Regions from separate parts of the Bacillus sp. EB106-06-01-XG163 genome, predicted to be linked through region 1. Evidence: predicted binding sites of a transcription regulator. Region 1 holds the regulator's gene; the other holds the start of a gene.

Region 1 (7,333 bases):
CATCCTCTTTTGTCTCGTTATTTGTTTAAAAGTTTTTTCACGCGGTCAACCACGTTTTCTGCAGTAAACCCGTATTCTTTCATAATTGTTTCTCCCGGAGCTGAAGCACCGAAACGGTCAATTGCGAGAACGTCTCCTTCAAGACCGGTAAATTTGCCCCATCCGAAGCTTGAACCCATTTCGATCGCAAGACGTTTCGTCACATTCGGAGGAAGCACGCTGTTTTTGTACTCGGCCGATTGTTTTTCAAAGCGGTCCCAGCTCGGCATGCTGACTACAGATACGTGAATGTTTTCTTCAGCCAGTTTCGCTTGAGCTTCGATCGCAAGTCCGACTTCAGAACCTGTCGCTAAAAGAAGAGCGGCCGGTGATTCCGTTTGGGCTTTGGAAACGATATAAGCCCCTTTTTCCACGCCCGCATACGCTTCTTCAGCCTGCTGATCAATCGTCGGCAGGTTTTGGCGTGTCAATACAAGAGCTGTCGGATGATCTTGGCTTTGAACGGCAACCTTCCATGCAGCTGCGGTTTCATTTCCGTCAGCAGGTCTGATCACAGAAAGGTTAGGAAGTGCGCGTAAAGAAGCAAGCTGCTCAATCGGTTCGTGGGTCGGCCCGTCCTCTCCTACGGCAATACTGTCATGCGTGAATACATAAGTGACGGGAAGACCCATCAATGACGCCAGACGAATGGCAGGTCTTAAATAATCAGAGAACACAAAGAATGTGCCGCCGAATACGCGGAGGCCGCCGTGAAGCGCCATTCCGTTTAATGCAGCGCCCATCGCAAATTCACGGACACCGAACCAGAAGTTTTTCCCGGCGTAGTCTTTGGCCGTGAAGTCTCCTCCATTTTTGATTGTCGTTTTATTTGAACCCGCAAGGTCAGCAGATCCCCCGACAAAGAAAGGAATTTTCTTGGCGATCCCGTTCAGCACCTCACCTGAAGATGCGCGGGAAGCAAGGCTGCTGCCTTTTTCATAAACGGGAACTTCCTGATCCCAGTCTTTAGGAAGCTCGCCTTTCATGCCGAGTGACAGCTGTTCAGCAAGCTCAGGATATTTTTCTTTATAAGCCGCGAACAGTTCATTCCATTCCTGTTCTTTTTTCGAGCCGGCTTCTTTTACCGCTTTATTGAAATGCCCGTATACTTCTTCCGGAACATAAAAATCTTCTTCAAACGTCCAAGCATACGCTTCTTTTGTCAGCTTGCTCTCTTCTAGTCCTAACGGAGCGCCGTGAACGCCGGATGTGCCCGCACGGTTTGGAGAGCCGAAACCGATCGTGGTTTTCACTTCAATCAAAGTCGGTTTTTTATCATTCTGGCGCGCTTTTTCAATTGCAGCCGTCAATTCAGCGATGTTGTTTCCGTCCTCAACATAAAGAACTTCCCAGTTCATTGCTTCAAAACGCTGCTTTACATTTTCAGAGAAAGAACGGTCTAAATCGCCGTCTAAGGAAATGTCATTAGAATCGTATAATACGATCAGGCGGCCTAATTCAAGATGGCCTGCAAGAGAAGCGGCTTCGGAAGAAATGCCTTCCATTAAATCACCGTCTCCGCAAATACTGTATGTATAATGATCAACTACGTTGAAAGAATCACGGTTATATGTCTCAGCCAGATGGCGTTCTGCAATTGCCATTCCCACTGCCATTGCAATACCCTGTCCAAGCGGCCCGGTCGTAGCGTCTACTCCGGCTGTGTGCCCGAACTCCGGATGTCCCGGTGTTTTGCTTCCCCATTGACGGAACTGTTTCAAGTCTTCAATGCTGAGGTCATATCCGCTTAAATGCAGCATGCTGTATAAAAGCATTGAACCGTGGCCTGCTGATAAAACAAAGCGGTCGCGGTTAAACCAGCCCGGATTCTGCGGGTTTACATTCATAAATTTCGTCCACAGCGTATATGCCATCGGAGCGGCTCCCATCGGCATGCCCGGATGTCCGGAATTCGCTTTTTCAATTGCGTCTATAGATAGTGTACGAATGGTGGCAACTGATTTCTTTTCAATTGTATCCATTATAATCCCCTTCCTTATTGTTGTACCTTTTCATCATAAAGCGATGCTGACTTTTTCTCAACTCTTTCAGCTTAAATTTGAGATAAACTTGTTGAAAATTGTCGTAAATCACATCCTGATATTAGTATATACGAAAAAAGAATACGTATTGCCGTATTCTTTCTGTTTAATGAAGATTATTTTTCTGTTGTTCTCTTTTTAATTTTTCAGGGGTGACATCGTTGCCTTCCGGATCAATCACTTTTACGCTCTTTAACGTATTTTTCATTGAGGAGCGGAATCCTTTCAAATACTCCTGGCGAAGCTTTTGCTGTTCAGCTTTTTCCTCATCCGTTATCGTGTTTGATTTAGCTTTTTGAGCCAATTCGTTAATTCTTGCGATTTTTTCTTTAGAAATCATAATAAGCTCCTTTGGTGCGTGTTGATTATATACTACTAAAACGCAGTCTTTTTTACAACTGATGCGCGTCAGCTGCCTTCTGTGTCTGCGGTATATTCCTGAAACCGCCGGTGAACCGTGGCTTTGGACACATCGTAGCCGAATCCCCTTAAGGTCGCTGCGATTTCTGCAAAGGTAAGCTTGTTGGCTCTCAGCCTGATAATTTCCGAAACCGGAACCTCTTTTTTTTCTTTTCCGCTGTTTTCATGTCTGTTTTTCAGATTCCGTTCAGGTTTGTAGCCGTTTTTCACGGCTCTTTTCATTCCCCGCCGGATTTTCATATTGTGAATTTTCCTTTGATATTCCTCAACAATACTGACGATTTCGAGTACCATCGAATCAGCTTCGGAAAGCGCCAGTTCACCTTTATGAGCCGTCGTATATATTTTTACGTTCTCCCTGTAAATGCAATGCAAAAGCGCAATCTTGGCGTTTCCTCTTCCTAATCTCGTTTCGTCCTGCACCAATATCGCGTCAATATGTGATTTTTTAATTTCATCAAGCATTTCAAATACTCCGTCGCGGTCCATTTCGTAACCGCTGGCTTTCTCAGAAATGACTTTCACGACTTCCATGCCGTTTGCAGCAGCGATCTCACTGAGCTCCTCTTCCTGTCTTTTTAATGACGTTTGCTGCTGTTCTTTGTTTGTGCTTACGCGGGCATAAATGAGTGCCTTCATTTCTCTCTTTCCTCTCTAATTGACAATGGCCAGCTGATATACGGCCGGATGCTTTTTCTTAACCGGAAGAATAAGTTCGTCTCCGGGCTTTATATCAGCAGTTTGGAGATGATTATTCTCCGTCACCCACTCAATGAAATCTTCTTTATTAATGTGTTTCTTTTCTGCTACATGATCCGCAAGTGACCAGAGTGTATCGCCGTCCTGAACCTTTATTTTAACATATTGGCTGAGGGACTGATCATTTCCCGCACATGAGACAAGTAAAATAGCGGCACTTAAAATCGCAGTAAACAGTCCGACAAATATAATAGATTCTTTCGCCATGTAAACAACCTCCGATAAGAATGTTTGTTCGCTTTTTATACCTTTCAGTATATACGAACAAACGTTTCTGTCAATCGTTTTTTTCGAACCTATGTTTGTACTGTCAGGAAAATCATGCTATAATCTACTTAAAATCGACGTTTTGAGGTGCGAAATATGACGAAGCTATCAAAAAGGCAGCTTGATATCCTGCGTTTTATTAAAGAAGAGGTAAAAACGAAAGGATATCCGCCTTCTGTAAGAGAGATAGGAGAAGCAGTAGGACTGGCTTCCAGTTCAACCGTGCACGGCCATTTGGCGCGGCTGGAGACAAAAGGCCTGATCAGACGGGACCCTACTAAACCGAGGGCGATTGAGGTATTGGATGAAGAAGAAGTCCACATTCCGAAAAGCCAGGTCGTAAACGTTCCGGTCATCGGGAAAGTGACGGCGGGTATTCCGATTACGGCTGTTGAAAATATTGACGAGTATTTTCCGCTTCCTGACCGGATGGTTCCTCCGGGCGAACATGTCTTTATGTTAGAAATCATGGGAGAAAGTATGATCGACGCCGGCATTTTTGACAAAGATTACGTCATTGTCAAACAGCAGAACACGGCCAATAACGGAGAAATCGTCGTAGCTATGACCGAAGATGATGAAGCGACGGTCAAGCGCTTCTATAAAGAAGACAATTATGTGCGGCTGCAGCCGGAAAATCCGACGATGGAGCCGATTATCCTGCAAAACGTAAGCATTTTGGGGAAAGTTATCGGCGTATTCAGGGCCGTACATTAATTCTATTAAACTTCATTTATTGTAAAAACCCCTCTGTAAGGGGTTTTTTTGCATAAAAAAAAGCAGATTCGCCCTGGCTTAAGAAACGAATCTGCTAAGGAGGAAAAACTTACATTCTTATTATCCGACATCACACTTTTGAAGTCAACTAATAATGTTTCCCTCGAGAAACTTTTCATTCATTTTTCAACTTTGTATATTTGTGCGTGATGAATTTACTTTTGTTTATGTTTTCTTTGGGCGGGTGCATTAAAATTTATATATGAATATTTAGTACATAGTACAATAAGTTATATTTAAATATAAAAAAACCCGCTGCCTTTAGCGAGTATCTATTTTCAATCAAAATGATAATACTCTACACCGTAAAACCCTTTAATATAGACGGGGCCACAGACGTTTGAAGAACTTTCAACCAGAATTCTGTATTTGTGATACGGATCAATTGATTTTTTATCCTGGGCACTGAGGTTTAACCAGCTGCCGCTGTAGTTTTTAGAACTTAATGTATAAAAATTCCCGTTCAGCGCCATCCGCTGGAGTTTCATGCTTAAACCGCATGAAGAGTTGTTCATTATGGTGAACTTATATCCTAAAAAGTAATCGTCGGCAGCTACAGCCCCCGGATTTTCAATATGAAACTCTTTTGCATTTCCCTCCAAAGTGAAGCTTGTTTTTGATCCGAATTCAGTGGTAGCCGCTTTAGCTGAGTGTATGCCGCTAAAACATAATAAAAAAACAGCAATACATATCCAGTATTTTTTCATTTGCATCCCCCTTTTTACATATTTTAACTTGTGAATCCTGTGATGTCTATTCACATTTTATTAAAACGTATGCTTTATAACCACTATATACCAGTTTAAAAATTTGCGGATTGCTTACAATGAAGACTAAACGAAATAACGAAGGTGGTTCAAATGAAACACGTAATTGCTTTCGCTTCTAAAACGGCGCTCACACTTGCTTTACTGTACATTGTTCTGGATCTTATGTACCAAGTAACCTTTTTAAACGTTCTGTTTATTACAGTGATCTTAAGTTTAATCACTTATTTTGCGGGTGATTGCATGATTCTGCCGAGAACAAGCAATTTCACAGCCGTTGCAGCTGATTTCGGGATTTCATTCATTATATTATGGATATTCCTTATGAACATTGGCGGATTTAATGTCTCTCCTGCCGCGGCATCGGTTATCTCTGCACTTTGCATTTCTGTTTTTGAGGCATTTTTTCACCGGTATTTGCAGCAATATGTACTTCCCGAAGATTATCAGGACACAACAGAGACGGATAGCACGCTATGGAGCTATCAAACCGAGGCGTCTGAAGAATTAGTGCCGGAAAAAGACCCTCAGGAAAAAACATAAAAAGGAGGCAATCGCCTCCTTCTCATTTTATTTTTGCTTCTGATCGTCCAGCGGCAGCTGCAGCAGTGAGTCTGTGCCTGTCGCTTTCGGCGTTTTTCCGTCCCATTTTTCAATCCATTTATATTTGATCATCTCATCGGACATTGATTTCTTTATGATTTCGTTATAATCAGCGATCCCTTCCGCTTCAATTTTTTTCTTTTTCGCTTCGGCTTCGGCTATTTTAATTTCAGTTTGTGTCCGTTCAAGTTCCTGTGAAGACTTCACCCTTGCATCGATAGCTTCCTGTGTGGCTTTATCCGGCTTCGGTACGCCAAGCGTCAGATCATCAATTAAAAATCCAAGACTCTTCATATCATCAGCAAATCTCTTTTGAACATCGGCAGCGGCCTCTGCAGATTTTTGCCCGTATGTGTCAATAACCGAGTATTTGCTGATTGATTTTCGCGCCGCATCCCACAGCCTTGTTTTTAAATATGTATTTTCAATCGTTTCAACGTCTACCGCTCCGAATTTGTTAAACAGATCGACTACTTTATCAGGCTGCACGACATAGTTGTAAGCGATATCCATTTCTATATTTTTACCGTCTGAGGTTGCCACTTTTATATTTTCATTATTCACTGTCTGCATACGCACCGGATATTCCGTTACTTTATTAAATAATCCGACTAAGTGCCAGCCTTGGTCCAATGTGTCGGATTTTACCCCGCCATTCGGTGAGTATACAACCCCGACATAACCGTTCGGTATTTTTTCAATGAATAGTGACGCTGTAACGCCCGCAATTAAAAGGGCTGCACCTATAATCACACCGCCGATAATTTTTTTTGTGTTTCCGCGCTTATTTTCGCTCATGCTGATCTTCTTCCTCCCATGACTTTTTGAATTTTTTGGCTCCGCTTCCCACTTGTTTAAAGATTGGACTAAGCATCAGCCATAAACCGAATCCGATGATGACAAGAAGAATGATAGACCCGATCATCACTTTCATTTGCCCACCTCTTTTCTTTCATCCTGTCAATTATGTATACGATCTTAAGAACTTAAAGTTTCATAAATTTCAAAAGAAAAAGCCCCGCCGACAAAATAGGCGTGCTTATTAATATTTGTCACTGATAAAATCAGAAATCGTTTTTGTGAATTGGTAAAAGGTCCCGTTTTGTGTGGATGCTCTGCTTTTCAGCGTAAAAGTGTCAAATAGTGATTTTCTGAAGCCGGTGCTCATTTCGATTTGAATACTCAATCCGGATGAAGATTGATTGGCAAGGTTGTTCGGACTGACGCCTGCATATTTATCATTTATGCCAAGAAGAACGGCAGGATACCCGTGCCGTTTCAGCACATCGGTCAAAAGTTCGGCCCGTTCTCTGTCTGTACCGCCGATTTTTATCTTTTTATCGTCACTGCCGTAACCGTGCAATGAAATGACATGAGAGTGCTCTTTCACCATTTGCACGGCCTTAGGTTCATCGAAATGCGAACTTGTCAAATGCAGAGCCGCATTACCGGCTGATTTTAACCCTTCAAATAAATATAAACTCCGGTTTTCGGCAATTTCTCTGGCTAACTCACTGGTCCCCGGCTCTATGCCTCCGCCGTGTATAGCTAATATGAGGACAGAAGGGTCATGCTCTCGCGTTGAAATGGAAAAATCGGAAGGATCTTCATTCAGCTTTAATTCCTCGAAACTGCCGTAAATATCTGAAGCGGCATCAG
Region 2 (7,333 bases), on a different contig from region 1:
GCAGAAAAAAATAAAGAGGCGGAATATATTGTGTTTTGCGGCGTGCATTTTATGGCGGAAACCGCTGATATGCTGACTGATGATAACCAAACCGTCATTTTGCCCGACATGCGCGCCGGATGCTCGATGGCTGATATGGCAGATATTCAGCAGACGGACAAAGCATGGCAAGAGCTTCAAGAACTGTACGGTAACACCATCATTCCGTTAACATATGTTAACTCGACGGCGGAAATTAAAGCATTCGTCGGACGGCACGGAGGAGCGACCGTCACCTCTTCGAATGCCCGGAGTGTGCTGAAATGGGCTTTTAAACAAAAAGAGAGAATTTTATTTTTGCCGGATCAGCATTTAGGCAGAAATACGGCCTATGACCTTGGCATTCCGCTGACAGAAATGGCTGTATGGGACCCGGTGCAGAACCGATTGCTTACTGACCATCCGGAAAACATTAAGGTTATCCTTTGGAAAGGGCATTGCTCCGTACACGAAAAGTTTACAGAGGAAAATATTTCTCAGCTGCGGCAGCGGGATTCCGGCATCCGCATTATCGTTCATCCGGAATGTTCGCGGGAAGTGGTCTCGCTCAGTGACGACAGCGGGTCTACCAAATACATTATTGATACGATCGAACAGGCTGAACCGGGAAGCAAATGGGCGATCGGCACGGAAATGAATCTTGTTCAGCGCCTCATTCACTCGCATCCGGATAAACAGATTGAATCATTGAATCCCGATATGTGTCCGTGTCTGACTATGAACAGAATCGACCTGCCGCATTTATTGTGGTCGCTTGAGCAGCTTGAAAAAGGCGAGCCGAAGGGTGTCATTAAAGTTCCGGAAGCGGTTCGGACAGAAGCGCTTCGTGCTTTGAACAGAATGCTGAGTCATACGTAATCATAAAAATTTCCCCTCCTTCCCAAATTTTTTATCATCATGCCCAGTCCATCGGCATATAGTGTGAAGAAACGTATTGTAATGACAAATGTACCGTTCACGTTTTGTGCATAGGAGGGGAAAACGTTGAAAATTCATATCGTTCAAAAAGGCGATTCGCTCTGGAAAATAGCTGAAAAATACGGAGTTGATCTTGAAGAGTTAAAAAAACTGAATCATCAGCTTAGCAATCCAGACTTAATTATGCCTGGAATGAAGATAAAGGTGCCTTCAGAAGCCGTTCCGGTCAGAAAAGAACCTAAGGCCGGCTTCGGAACGTCTGCGCATAAGCATGAGCATCCATATGCCAAAGAAAAACCGAAAGCAGTTGTGGACATTGAAGACACCATACCGGAAGAACCAAAGCCGTCAATTCCGTATGTGCCGCCAATCCCTGAAAAGCATGAAAATGTGCTGCCGGAAGCTGATATGAACCAATATTACCCGTCCAATCAGCTGTTTCAGCCGTGGTCGCCTCCTAAGCCGGAGGAACCGGTGACACATTTTGTCGAGCCGAAAGAAAAAGAGCATGACAATAACATTCCACAACAGGAGGAAATGATCAACATGGAAAACGCGAATTACCCGAATATGCCAAAGGCGCCTGAAGCCGGAAAGATGGAAGAAGAAAACGCCGCTTATCATCTGCCGAACATGCCAAACATTCCGAATGTCCCGTATCCGAATATGCCGGCCGTTGAACCGTCTTTTATGCATTACCCGATGCCGTGCATGCCTTGTCCTTGTCCGGTTCCGGTGACACCGATGCTGCCGGGTTCGGGACTATGCCATCCGTGCTTCCCGGTAGGCGGAGGTTTCGGCGGTTTTGGAGGAGGTTTTGGAGGCTTTCCGGTAATGCCGATGCCGTTACCGTACGGATTCCATCATCCGGGATTTGGGCCGCAAGCGGGTTACGGTGAATATGAAAACCAGGCCCATGAAAATGCAGAGCATTATGATGGTTCTGCATCTGGTTTCGGCGGTGCTCCGTACGGTCAAATGCCGTATTACGGCGGATATTCGTCACATTACGCAAACGCGCCTCATCATGATGGAAAATATAAGGATGATGATTGCGGCTGCCATGATTCACATCATCACCACCACCATCACCACGGTTCACATCACCATCACGCAAATATGCCTGTGCAGCCGTATCCGAATATGGGTGCAAACGCCGGATATTTTATGCCTTACGGCGGAGCAAATCCCAATACCGCGCCGAATCAGCCGAGTCCAAATCAAGTATTCGGACGGCCGGAGGAAGAAGAAGATTAATGTTTCGGGACGATGTATGTCGTTCCTTTTTTTATGTCCAACTGAGGAATGGACATAACTGACAAGCTTAAACCCGCCGCCCGCCGCACATCCTAAACATGAGCGGAAAACGCTCAAACAGCGATGAATCCACGGGGGGGTTTTCCATTGGGTAAAAAACTGATGACGATCGCGGGCGTTTTAGCCGTGACGGCAAGCTTAACGGCATGCGGAGCAAATAATGCCATGAATGACGGACGCTACAATCAGTCAACACGTCCGGTCGGATATTATTCGAATGATAATGGTAACGGCAGAGGCCAGTACGGAATGGATCATCAAGGACCCGTTTCTGAAATGATGGAAAACCGAAACGGCCGTCATAATACGACAAACGTGTCCGACCAGTACGCGCCTAATGACGGGGTTCCGTTAACGACGGACGGCACATATAACGGCCGAAATGTCAATACGCCGCCGGCAGCAATGTCTTATAATGGGTATGACAACGCCGAAAACATCAGGTTGGCGGCAAAAGTTGCAAACCGCGTGAAAAAAGTAAACGGCGTACAGGATAGTCAGGTCATCGTGACTGACACGAGAGTCGTCATTGCCGTCAGAACAAATCATCCTTTTACGAAAAATGATGATAAACATGTCAAACATGCGGCCAAAAAATTCGCGGACGGCCGTACAATTCAAGTGTTTACCGACAACGCTACTTTTACAAAGCTGCAAGACATGAACAGAAACAGCCGTTAAACGGGACTGCCGGATGATTTCATCCGGCAGTATTTTTATGGATAAAGCTTCATCATTCCTTTACATATTCTTAAAACGCTCTTTATATTGCGGTGTTAACATAAAAGTAATAAAACGTAACGGAGGGGCCGGGATGAAAAAAACGGAGCATGACAAAAGCCGCGGAGCAAAAACTGTGTATCTGACCGTAAGGGGATACCGGCTCAAACTGACGCCCGGACAAATGAAACTGATTTCAGCCGGCCGGGCATAATCATCGCAGCAGCCCTCATTTAGAGAGCTGCTTTTTTCGGCTGAAACAGACAAATGAAAGAAAACGGTTAAGCACCGGCATCTTTGGTCAAACTAGCATCAAGAGTTTGATTGAATAAAGAGGTGTTATTGGTGAAACGAATTTGCGGTGCTCGTCTATTGTTTATGCTTGTCTTATCGGCTGCAGTCCTGATTTGCGGAGGAAAAGGCGCATACGGGGCTGAGGTTGAGCATTACGGGCCGCTTCGGGTGCACGTCCAGCTGGAAAAGGTCTATCTGGACGGTGATGTCGGCATTGAACATACGGATGAAACCGTTTTGGCGATGGAGGATTTTTGGGCCGCATATGCCGGCTGGACGCTCGTCGAGCAGAAAAAAGGCTTCGTCCTTTTCCGTAAGCATGTTGATGACATTTCTCCGCTCAGTAAGGTTAACGGTTATATCGGCGTCACGGACGGAGGCGTCATCTCCACTTTTCACGGCCGTCCCGGATCGCTGGCCGAGCCGATTCAGTCTTTCTTCCAGATTGATATAGAACGGCTGGAAAGCCGATTGCAAAAGCACTTGGAACACGGCATACCGTACAGGACAAAAGCGGAGTTTGAGAGCGTGATCGATCATATTAAGACTTACAGCGGCTGACTTTGACGCAAGACATGTGACACATGTCTTTTTTTTCTGAATGGAAGGTGTCAGAGCGAACATACGTTAACTTTTCTATAAGACTTTGGCTGTTTTTGTGTTACAATGATAAGCAGTCAAAGAGGTGAATAGGTGTGATTGAATTCGTGAAGGGGACGATTGATTATGTATCTCCCCAATACATCGTGATTGAAAACGGCGGAATCGGCTATCAGGTCTTCACTCCGAATCCGTTTATTTATAAGGTAAGCAATCAAGAGACCATTTTTACGTATCATCATATAAAAGAAGATGCCTTTTCTTTGTACGGTTTTTCAACCCGGGAAGAAAAAGCGCTTTTTACAAAACTGCTGAACGTCACCGGCATCGGGCCGAAAGGGGCGCTCGCCATCCTCGGTTCCGGTGATCCCGGAGCCGTCATCGAAGCGATCGAACAGGAAGATGAAGCCTTTTTGGTGAAATTCCCGGGTGTGGGCAAAAAAACGGCGCGGCAGATTATTCTTGATTTGAAAGGCAAACTGGCCGACGTCGTGCCTGAAATGATTGACAACCTGTTCAATCATGAAGCGCGCATTGAAAAACAAGAGGCTGAAACGGCGCTTGACGAGGCGCTTGAAGCGCTCCGGGTTCTCGGCTACGCCGAAAAAGAAATTAAAAAAGTGCTTCCTCACTTAAAAGAGGAAACGGCGCTTTCAACAGATCAATATGTGAAAAAAGCATTGCAAAAATTATTAAAGTAAGGTGATGTTCATGGATGAACGGCTCGTTTCAAGTGAAGCAGACAGCCATGAATCAATAATCGAGCAAAGCCTCAGGCCGCAGAATCTCGCCCAGTATATCGGCCAAAAGAAGGTGAAAGAAAATCTGCGCGTGTTTATCGATGCGGCGAAAATGAGGCAGGAAACGCTGGACCACGTTCTTTTATACGGGCCTCCGGGTCTCGGGAAAACAACGCTTGCGTCTATCGTGGCCAATGAGATGGGTGTGGAGATGCGGACGACGTCAGGTCCCGCCATCGAAAGACCGGGGGATTTGGCAGCCATTTTGACGGCGCTCGAACCAGGGGATGTGCTGTTTATAGACGAAATTCACAGGCTGAACCGCTCAATTGAGGAAGTGCTGTACCCGGCGATGGAGGATTTCTGCCTTGATATTGTCATTGGAAAAGGCCCGTCCGCCCGCTCCGTCCGTCTCGACCTTCCCCCTTTTACGCTTGTAGGAGCGACGACAAGGGTCGGATTATTGACCGCACCGCTCAGAGACCGGTTCGGGGTGCTGTCGCGCCTTGAATACTATACGCAGGAAGAGCTGACAGATATCGTGTCAAGAACGGCTGACGTTTTTGAAGTGGATATCGAAAAAGCCCCGGCTCTGGAAATCGCCAGACGGTCAAGGGGAACGCCGCGGGTTGCAAACCGTCTGCTCAGAAGGGTGAGAGATTTTGCCCAGGTGCTCGGCGACAGCCGCATCACGGAAGAAATCGCTCACGACGCGCTCGAACGTCTTCAAGTCGATGCGCTCGGCCTTGACCATATCGACCATAAGCTGCTGATGGGCATGATCGAAAAATTCAGCGGCGGTCCCGTCGGTCTTGATACGATTTCCGCGACAATCGGCGAAGAACCGCATACAATAGAGGATGTGTACGAACCGTATCTGCTGCAGATCGGATTTCTTCAGAGGACGCCGAGGGGACGGGTCGTGACGCCGGCTGTGTATGAACATTTTCGATTGGAGGCGCCCGCCCGTGACTGACTTTCCGAAGGTTCTCATGGTTCTCGGTGCCGTTTTGCTTATTGCCGGCGCAGTCTGGCACTTTGTCGGAAGGCTGCCCGGAGATATTTTCGTTAAGAAGGGGAATGTTACATTTTTCTTTCCCGTTGTCACTTGTATTGTGATCAGTGTGATACTATCCATTCTGCTTAATTTTTTCGGCAGAATGAAATAACAATAGACAGAATAAAGGTGAAATGATGAAAGTCGATTTATTTGATTTTGAACTGCCTGAACGCCTCATTGCCCAAGTGCCGCTGAAAGAGCGTGACGCATCGCGGCTGATGGTGCTCGACAAACAGACGGGCGGGCTGACGGACAGTTCATTTAAAGAGATTGTAAGCTTTTTTAATGAAGGGGATTGTCTCGTCTTGAACAATACCCGTGTGCTGCCTGCAAGATTATTCGGCACAAAAGAAGATACGGGAGCGAAAGTGGAGCTTCTGTTATTAAAACAGGAAGAAAATGATACATGGGAAACGCTCGTAAAGCCGGCGAAACGCGTAAAAAAAGGAACGGTCCTGACATTTGGCGACGGCCGGCTGACAGCGGTCTGCACGGAGGAGCTTGATCACGGAGGCAGAAAAATAGAATTCCGGTATGACGGGATTTTTTACGAAGTGCTTGAATCACTCGGTGAAATGCCGCTGCCTCCTTATATTAAAGAGCAGCTTGATGATAAAGAACGGTATCAGACCGTCTTTTCAAAAGAAATCGGATCTGCCGCAGCTCCGACGGCCGGACTTCATTTTACGGAAGAGATTCTGGACGAGCTGAAGCAAAAAGGTGTGCGGATTGAATTTATCACACTTCATGTGGGACTCGGCACATTCCGCCCGGTCAGTGCGGATGATGTGGAAGAGCATAACATGCACGCGGAATTTTATGAAATGACGGAAGAAACCGCCGCCTCTTTAAACGAGGTCAGAAAGGCGGGAGGGCGCATTGTGTCGGTCGGGACGACATCAACGCGCACCCTGGAAACCATTGCCGGCGAGCATGACGGCGTATTTACAGCTTCAAGCGGCTGGACGTCCATCTTCATTTATCCGGGATATGAATTTAAGGCGATTGACGGGATGATCACCAATTTTCATCTGCCGAAATCTTCCCTTATCATGCTCGTTTCTGCGCTTGCCGGCAGAGAGCATGTTCTTTCCGCCTACCGTCATGCGGTAGAAGAGGAATATCGTTTCTTCAGCTTTGGCGACGCCATGCTGATTATCTAATTTGAATGACAGGAGGCCTCATACAAAGTGGCTGAACAACCGATACGTTATGAATTTATAAAGGAATGCAAACAAACGGGAGCGCGCCTGGGCAGAGTCCATACGCCCCACGGCTCCTTTGAGACGCCTGTATTTATGCCGGTCGGCACGCTTGCTACGGTAAAGACGATGTCTCCGGACGAGCTGAAATCTATGGATGCGGGCATTATTTTAAGCAATACGTACCATTTATGGCTCCGCCCGGGACACGACATTGTAAAAGAAGCGGGCGGGCTTCATAAGTTTATGAACTGGGACCGCGCGATTTTAACGGATTCCGGCGGTTTTCAGGTCTTTTCATTGAGCAAGTTTCGTAATATAGAAGAAGAAGGCGTTCATTTCCGCAATCACTTAAACGGAGACAAGCTGTTTTTATCTCCGGAAAAAGCGATGGAAATTCAAAACGCCCTCGGCTCTGATATCATGATGGCGTTTGATGAGTG

What was found. The regulator LexA, encoded in region 1, represses DNA repair genes until DNA is damaged. The targets are predictions, from matches to a motif close to CGAACATATGTTCG.
Region 2: ruvA (Holliday junction branch migration protein RuvA) is a predicted target of LexA. The motif match lies at 3,906-3,919, and genes of this name have one in related genera.

What each region holds. Positions count from the first base shown of each region.
Region 1 is NZ_JBYTDS010000001.1:98,436-105,768, forward strand. It holds gene tkt (transketolase) at 18-2,021, opposite strand; gene AC3WTF_RS00350 (DUF896 domain-containing protein) at 2,188-2,421, opposite strand; gene AC3WTF_RS00355 (YneB family resolvase-like protein) at 2,490-3,140, opposite strand; gene yneA (cell division suppressor protein YneA) at 3,156-3,467, opposite strand; gene lexA (transcriptional repressor LexA) at 3,624-4,244, shown strand; gene AC3WTF_RS00370 (hypothetical protein) at 4,583-5,011, opposite strand; gene AC3WTF_RS00375 (YndM family protein) at 5,165-5,614, shown strand; gene AC3WTF_RS00380 (prohibitin family protein) at 5,642-6,472, opposite strand; gene AC3WTF_RS00385 (DUF8570 family protein) at 6,459-6,608, opposite strand; gene AC3WTF_RS00390 (poly-gamma-glutamate hydrolase family protein) at 6,717-7,333, opposite strand, start outside.
Region 2 is NZ_JBYTDS010000003.1:244,419-251,751, forward strand. It holds gene nadA (quinolinate synthase NadA) at 1-897, shown strand, start outside; gene safA (spore coat assembly protein SafA) at 1,024-2,214, shown strand; gene AC3WTF_RS05210 (YhcN/YlaJ family sporulation lipoprotein) at 2,362-2,955, shown strand; gene AC3WTF_RS05215 (hypothetical protein) at 3,089-3,208, shown strand; gene bofC (sporulation cell-cell signaling protein BofC) at 3,340-3,849, shown strand; gene ruvA (Holliday junction branch migration protein RuvA) at 3,984-4,589, shown strand; gene ruvB (Holliday junction branch migration DNA helicase RuvB) at 4,600-5,604, shown strand; gene AC3WTF_RS05235 (DUF2905 domain-containing protein) at 5,597-5,797, shown strand; gene queA (tRNA preQ1(34) S-adenosylmethionine ribosyltransferase-isomerase QueA) at 5,823-6,851, shown strand; gene tgt (tRNA guanosine(34) transglycosylase Tgt) at 6,879-7,333, shown strand, end outside.